Immundisolibacter sp.: one gene and its partner. The protein of the gene in region 2 binds, or shares a complex with, the protein of the main gene of each other region. Links are inferred from orthologs where the notes say so. Each region holds a gene or a part of one and is shown on either strand. Other genes may lie near its edges. The genes, in order: xseA and H5U26_RS00175.

Region 1 (3,234 bases), 460 kb from region 2 along the record:
CATGCCCCGTCACCTGCGTCCCGTGTCTGGCCGCGAGCGCAGCTGCGGTTTCGGCCGCCGCCTGCGCACTGCGCGCGGTCAGATGCACCACGGCGCCCAGCTGCGCCGCCCGCGTGGCGATGGCAAGACCAATGCCGCGACTGGCGCCGACGATCAGCAGCCGCTTGCCGGTGATGTCGCCGATGCCGGGCGCGGTGCTGCTCATGTGTCGTTCCTCGGGCCGTGTGCCGATCAACGCGCGGCTTGGGTTTCGGTGACCAGAAACAGCCGCGGATCGACGCGCGCGTCGTTCAGGCTCAGCGCCCAGTGCAGGTGCGGCCCGGTGGCCCGACCGGTGCTGCCGACCTTGCCGATGGCGTCGCCGGTCGCCAGCTGCTGCCCCTCGCGCACCGCCACCGAACTCAGGTGGCAGTACAGCGTGACCAGGCCATGACCGTGGTCGACGAACACCGTGTTGCCGGTAAAGAAGTAATCGCCCACGCGCAGCACCCGCCCGGGCGCCGGGGCCGTGACCGGCGCGCCGGCCGGGGCGGCGATGTCGATGCCCGAATGCGGACTGCGCGGCTGGCCGTTGATGACGCGGCGCAGGCCGAAGTTGCTGCTCAGCGGCCCCTGCGCCGGCATGGCAAAGCGCAGCTGCGGGACTGGCGTGGAGCGATGGCGAAACGCGGCCAGAATCTCCACCTGCTCGCGCTCGATGCGCTTGAGGCTGGCGGCCGACGGGGTGACCTTGTCCTGGTCGGTGATGGTCAGGCGCTGCACGGGGTACTCGCGTGCCGCCACGGTAAAGCCGATGTTGCGCGTGCGCCCGTCCGCGAACCGCAGCCGCAGCGCCGCCGGACCCGGCGTCTGCCCGAGCGGGATGCCGACCACTGCCCGCCAGCCGTCATCGACCGGCACGGTCAGCACCGGCTTGCCGGCGAAGCTCGCCTCTGCGGCCGCATCGAAACCCGCCGGCAGCGCCAGCACGGCCACGCCGCCGGGTACCGGGTCGGACCGCGGCAGGGCCATAGCCAGCCACGGCGTCGCCAGCAGTACCAGCGCGATCAGCAGCATGCCGCCGGGCTGGCGTGCGCCCGCGCGCCGCGCTCGCCCGACGTCGATCCGTGTCGTGTGCATCAGTCCTCGTCCCCATTGGCATCGATGGCTTCGACGCGCGCATCCGCCGCGCCGCTTCCCAGCCGCAAGCGTACCCGCTCGCCGACTGCCAGCTGCGCCGCCGAGTGCACCACCGGCAGGTCCGGCGGGCGCGAGACGATGGCGTAGCCGCGGGCCAGCGTGGCCAGGGGGCTGAGCGCATGCAGGCGGGCGGCGGCACCGGCCAGTGCCTCGCCGCGGGCGCGCAGCAGCTGCGTCTGTGCCCGCGTGAGCCGGCCGGCTGCGGCGTCCAGCCGAACGGCACCGGCGGCGATGCGCCGCGCCGGCGAGGCGGCACGCAGGCGCAGCAGTGCGCGTTCCTGGCGTTCGCGTCGCCGCGCCAGGCAGGCGATCGTCGCCAGCCCCAGGCGCCGCTGCAAGCGGGCCAGATCGTCCCCCAGCCGGCGCAGGCGCTCGCCCGGATGCACCAGCCGCCGCGTCAGGTAATCCACGCGCTGCTGCTGGCGTTGCAGTTGGTGTTGCAGCGCGCGCAGCAGGCGCCGCTGGCGCTGGGCGAGCGCGGCCAGCCACTCGCCGCGGTCCGGCACCACCAGCTCGGCGGCCGCGGTCGGCGTCGGCGCGCGCTGGTCGGCCACCAGATCGGCCAGGCTGAAGTCCACCTCGTGACCGACGCCGACCACCGTCGGCAGCGTACAGCGCGCCAGCGCCCGCACCACCGCCTCGTCGTTGAAGGCGGCCAGATCCTCCAGCGAGCCGCCGCCGCGCACCAGCAGCAGCACGTCGCCGAGCGCATTTTCGGAGGCCGTGTCGATGGCCTTGACGATGGCCGGCGCGGCGCCGTCGCCCTGCACCGGCACCGGCAGCAGCAGCACCTGGATGGTCGGCCAGCGCCGGGCCAGCGTGGTCAGCACGTCGTGCACCGCCGCGCCGCGCGGCGAGGTGACCAGCACCAGCCGCTGCGGCAGGGTCGGCAGCGGGCGCTTGCGGTCCAGGTCGAACAGCCCCTCGGCGGCCAGGCGCGCCTTGCGCTGCTCCAGCGCCCGGCGCAGGGCGCCGTCGCCGGCCGGCTCCAGATGTTCCACCAGCAGCTGGAACTCGCCGCGATCCTCGTAGAACGACACCCGCGCCCGCAGCAGCACCTGATCGCCGGTGCGCGGCCGCTCGCGCAGCAGGCTGGCGCGCGAGCGGAACATCACGCAGCGCACCTGGGCGCGGCTGTCCTTGAGGGTGAAGTACAGATGCCCGGACGCGGCGGCGGTGAAATTGCCGATTTCCCCCTCCAGCCACAGCAGCGGGAACCCGGCCTCCAGCAGCGCGCGCACCTCCAGCGTGAGGCGGGACGGCGTGTACACGTCCCGCTCGGGTGGGCCGGCGCGACTGACGGCGGGTTCGATGGCGGGCATGAGCGGCAGACCGGAACAGGGCCGGCGATTATAGGGCGACGGTCACAGGCTGCCGGCGGGCGCATTGCCGGCCCGCGGCGGCGGCCTATAATGGGCCGACCCTCAAGCTGCTGCCGCGGGTCGCCCCCTATGCGCATCGCCTACGAAGCCCTGACCTTCGACGACGTCCTGCTGATCCCGGCGTACTCGGACGTACTGCCGCGCGAGGTGGACCTGAGTTCCCGCGTCACCCGGCAGATCACGCTGCGCATCCCGCTGCTGTCGGCGGCCATGGACACGGTCACCGAGTCCGGCCTGGGCATCTGCCTGGCCCTGCAGGGCGGCATGGGCATCATCCACAAGAACATGCCCCTCGAACGCCAGGCGGCCGAAGTGCTGCGGGTCAAGAAGTTCGAGAGCGGCGTCATCAAGAACCCCATCACCGCCCGGCCGGACATGAGCATCGGCGAGGTGATGGCGCTGACCCGGGCGCACCGCATTTCCGGCGTACCGGTGGTGGATGGCGAGGATCTGGTGGGCATCGTCACCGCCCGCGACCTGCGCTTCGAGACCAACTACAGCGCGCCGGTGTCCAGCATCATGACCCCGCGCGCGCGCCTGAAGACGGTCCGCGAAGGCGCGCCGCGCGAGGACGTGATCGCCCTGCTGCACGCCCACCGCATCGAGAAAGTGCTGGTGGTGGACGACGACTTTCACCTGCGCGGCCTCATCACGGTCAAGGACATCGAAAAAC
Region 2 (3,022 bases):
TCCGTGCGCGCCGGGTCCTGCAGCGTGCAGTCGGCCAACTTGCCGGGCAGTGCCGGGCCGGAGGTGATGCGCTTTCGCACTACCTGACGGGCGGCCTTCAGGCGCCGGGCGGCACGGCTGATGACCAGTTCCGCCAGCTGCTCGCCGATCTGCGTGTGCGTGTTCAGGTACAGGCTGAACGCGTCCTTGGCAAGGCCCGACACGAAGGCGACGCACTCGCGCGACGACAGCCGCTCCTTGGTCTGGCCGGTGAACTGCGGCTCGCGCAGCTTCACCGACAGCACGTAGGCGACGTTCTCCCACACGTCCTCGGGGGCCAGCTTCAGGCCCCGCGGCAGCAGGTTGCGGAACTCACAGAACTCGCGGATGGCCTCTGTCAGGCCGGTGCGCAGGCCGTTGACGTGCGTGCCGCCCTGCGCGGTCGGGATCAGGTTGACGTAGCTTTCGGCGATCGTCTCGCCGCCTTCCGGCAGCCAGGTGACGGCCCAATCGGCGGCCTCGTTGGTGGCGCTGAAACTGGCCGTGAACGGCGTCTCCGGCAGCCGCGGCAGATCGCCCACGGCACTGCTCAGGTACTCGCCGAGGCCGTCCTTGTACAGCCAGGTCTCGGTGCCGCTGGGGTCCGTGAAGCTGACCTCCAGGCCCGGGCACAGCACCGCCTTGGCGCGCAGCAGGTGTTTGAGGCGCCCGACGTGGAAGCTCGGCTGGTCGAAAAACGCCGGATCCGGCCAGAAGCGCACCTCGGTGCCGGTGGTGCGCCGGGGCACCTCGCCAATCACGTGCAGGTCGGTGACCTTCTCGCCGTTGGCAAACGCCATCTTGTACTCGCGCCCGTCGCGCCACACCGTCACTTCCAGCCGCGACGACAGGGCGTTGACCACCGACACGCCCACGCCGTGCAGGCCGCCGGAGAACTGATAGGCCTTGTTCGAGAATTTGCCGCCGGCGTGCAGGCGGGTCAGGATCACCTCCACGCCCGGCAGGCCTTCTTCGGGGTGGATGTCGACCGGCATGCCGCGCCCGTCGTCGCGCACGGACAGCGAGCCGTCGGCGTGCAGGGTGACGGCGATGTGCCGGGCGTAACCGGCCAGCGCCTCGTCCACCGCGTTGTCGATGACCTCCTGCGCCAGGTGGTTGGGGCGTTCGGTCTGGGTGTACATGCCGGGGCGCTTGCGCACCGGCTCGAGGCCGGTCAGGACCTCGATGGAAGCGGCGTCGTAGGTTTGATTCATCAGGCTCGGGCGGGCCGCAAACGGCGGGCGGACGGGCGGCGCAGGGCTGCCGGGGCGGGCGAAGGGTGCGCTATGCTAGCCACTATGACCAGCAAGCGTAAGCCCGCGGCGCCGGCCGCCGATGCCACGACCGGCATGGAAGCGGCGCCGGCCGCGCCCGATTTCGAGGCCGCGCTGGCCGAGCTCGAGGCCCTGGTCGAGCAGCTCGAACGCGGCGAACTGAGCCTGGAGCACTCGCTGCGCGATTTCGAGCGCGGCGTGCAGCTTGCCCGCAGTTGTCAGCTGGCTCTCAAAAGCGCGGAACTTAAGGTCCAGCAGCTGGTCGAGCAGAACGGCCAGCTGCGCCTGGAAGGCTTCGAGCCGGCCGAATAGGCGCCCCGATGTCGATCGAAACGTCGATCGAAACGCCGCTGGAAGCATTTCTGGCAACGGTCCGCGCGCGCAGCGAAGCGGCGCTCGAACGCCTGCTGCCGCCGGCCGATTTACCCGTCGCACAGCTTGCCGCCGCCATGCGCTACGCGGCGCTGGGCGGCGGCAAGCGCCTGCGCGCGGCGCTGGTGTACGCCACCGGCGAGGCGCTGGGCGCCGATCGCGATGCCCTCGATGCCCCGGCGGCGGCCGTGGAGCTGATCCACGCCTACTCGCTGGTGCACGATGACCTGCCGGCCATGGACGACGACGACCTGCGCCGCGGCAAGCCGACCTGCCACCGCGCCTTCGGCGAGGCCACCGCCATTCTGGCCGGCGACGCGCTGCAGAGCCTGGCCTTCGAGGTTCTGGCCGATGCCGGCGTCATTCCCGTCGCGCAGCGCCTGGCCATGCTGCAGGAACTGGCCGTCGCCAGCGGCGTGCGCGGCATGGCCGGTGGGCAGGCGCTCGACCTGGCCGCCGAGGGCAGGCGTCTTTCAATCACCGAGCTGGAAGCCGTGCACCGCGGCAAGACCGGCGCCCTGATCGCCGCCAGCGTGCGCCTGGGCGCGCTTGCCGTGCTGGCGCCGCAGGCGCCGCAGCTGGCCGCTGTGGGCGAGTATGGGCAGGCACTGGGCCTGTGTTTCCAGATTCGCGACGACATTCTGGATGTCGAGGGCGACACCGCCACGCTGGGCAAGACCGCCGGTGCCGATGCCGCCCACCACAAGGCTACCTTCCCGGCGCTGCTGGGCCTGAACGGCGCCCACGACCGGGCGCGGCGCGAGTACCAGCGCGCGGTCGCTGCCCTGGCGTCGCTGGGCGCGGCCGGCGAGCGGCTGCGACAACTGGCTGCCTACAGCCTGTCGCGCCAAGCCTGAGAATCCGAAAAAACTCCAATCTGCCGCAGCACGGCAGGTCATCGAGGGGAAACAGCCGATGCACGCCCTGTATCCGCACCTGTTCGCGCCGCTGGACCTGGGCTTAACCACGCTCAAGAACCGCATCCTCATGGGCTCCATGCACACGCTGCTGGAGGACATGCCGGACGGGTTTCGAAAATCGGCCGCGTTCTTTGCCGAGCGCGCCCGCGCCGACGTGGCGCTGATGGTGACCGGCGGCTTTGCGCCCAACGACGAGGGCCGCCTGTCCGAAGGCAGCAGCGTGTTCAACCGTGCCGATCAGGTCGCCGAGCACCGCCTGATCACTGCCGCCGTGCACGCCGCGGACAGCAAGATCCTGCTGCAAATCCTGCACGGTGGGCGTTACTCGCGCCACGGCGCCCTGGTCGCGCCCTCACCGGTGCGCGCGCAGATCAACAAGCTCGCGCCGCGGGCGATGACCGAGGCCGACATCGAACGCACCATCGAGGACTTCGCCCG

Evidence for each region.
Region 1: the proteins of H5U26_RS00175 (region 2) and xseA are in contact, whole or in part, in a cryo-EM structure (PDB 8TXR), measured with the Escherichia coli proteins. The link is inferred for Immundisolibacter sp. from one-to-one orthologs.

What each region holds. Positions count from the first base shown.
Region 1 is NZ_JACIZD010000001.1:493,173-496,406, reverse strand. Bases 311-3,234 are described here. They hold xseA (exodeoxyribonuclease VII large subunit), read right to left. Parts: upstream 2,502-3,234; coding sequence 1,119-2,501; downstream 311-1,118. Other genes in these bases: guaB (IMP dehydrogenase), read left to right, coding at 2,631-3,234; H5U26_RS02370 (M23 family metallopeptidase), read right to left, coding at 311-1,119. Also shown: H5U26_RS02375 (SDR family oxidoreductase), read right to left, coding at 1-205; more of H5U26_RS02370, read right to left, coding at 232-310. UniProt on the Escherichia coli protein: Bidirectionally degrades single-stranded DNA into large acid-insoluble oligonucleotides, which are then degraded further into small acid-soluble oligonucleotides.
Region 2 is NZ_JACIZD010000001.1:35,751-38,772, reverse strand. The notes cover bases 274-2,985. They hold H5U26_RS00175 (exodeoxyribonuclease VII small subunit), read left to right. Parts: upstream 274-1,367; coding sequence 1,368-1,604; downstream 1,605-2,985. Other genes in these bases: H5U26_RS00165 (NADPH-dependent 2,4-dienoyl-CoA reductase), read left to right, coding at 2,580-2,985; ispA ((2E,6E)-farnesyl diphosphate synthase), read left to right, coding at 1,613-2,521; parE (DNA topoisomerase IV subunit B), read right to left, coding at 274-1,232. Outside these bases: more of parE, read right to left, coding at 1-273; more of H5U26_RS00165, read left to right, coding at 2,986-3,022. UniProt on the Escherichia coli protein: Bidirectionally degrades single-stranded DNA into large acid-insoluble oligonucleotides, which are then degraded further into small acid-soluble oligonucleotides.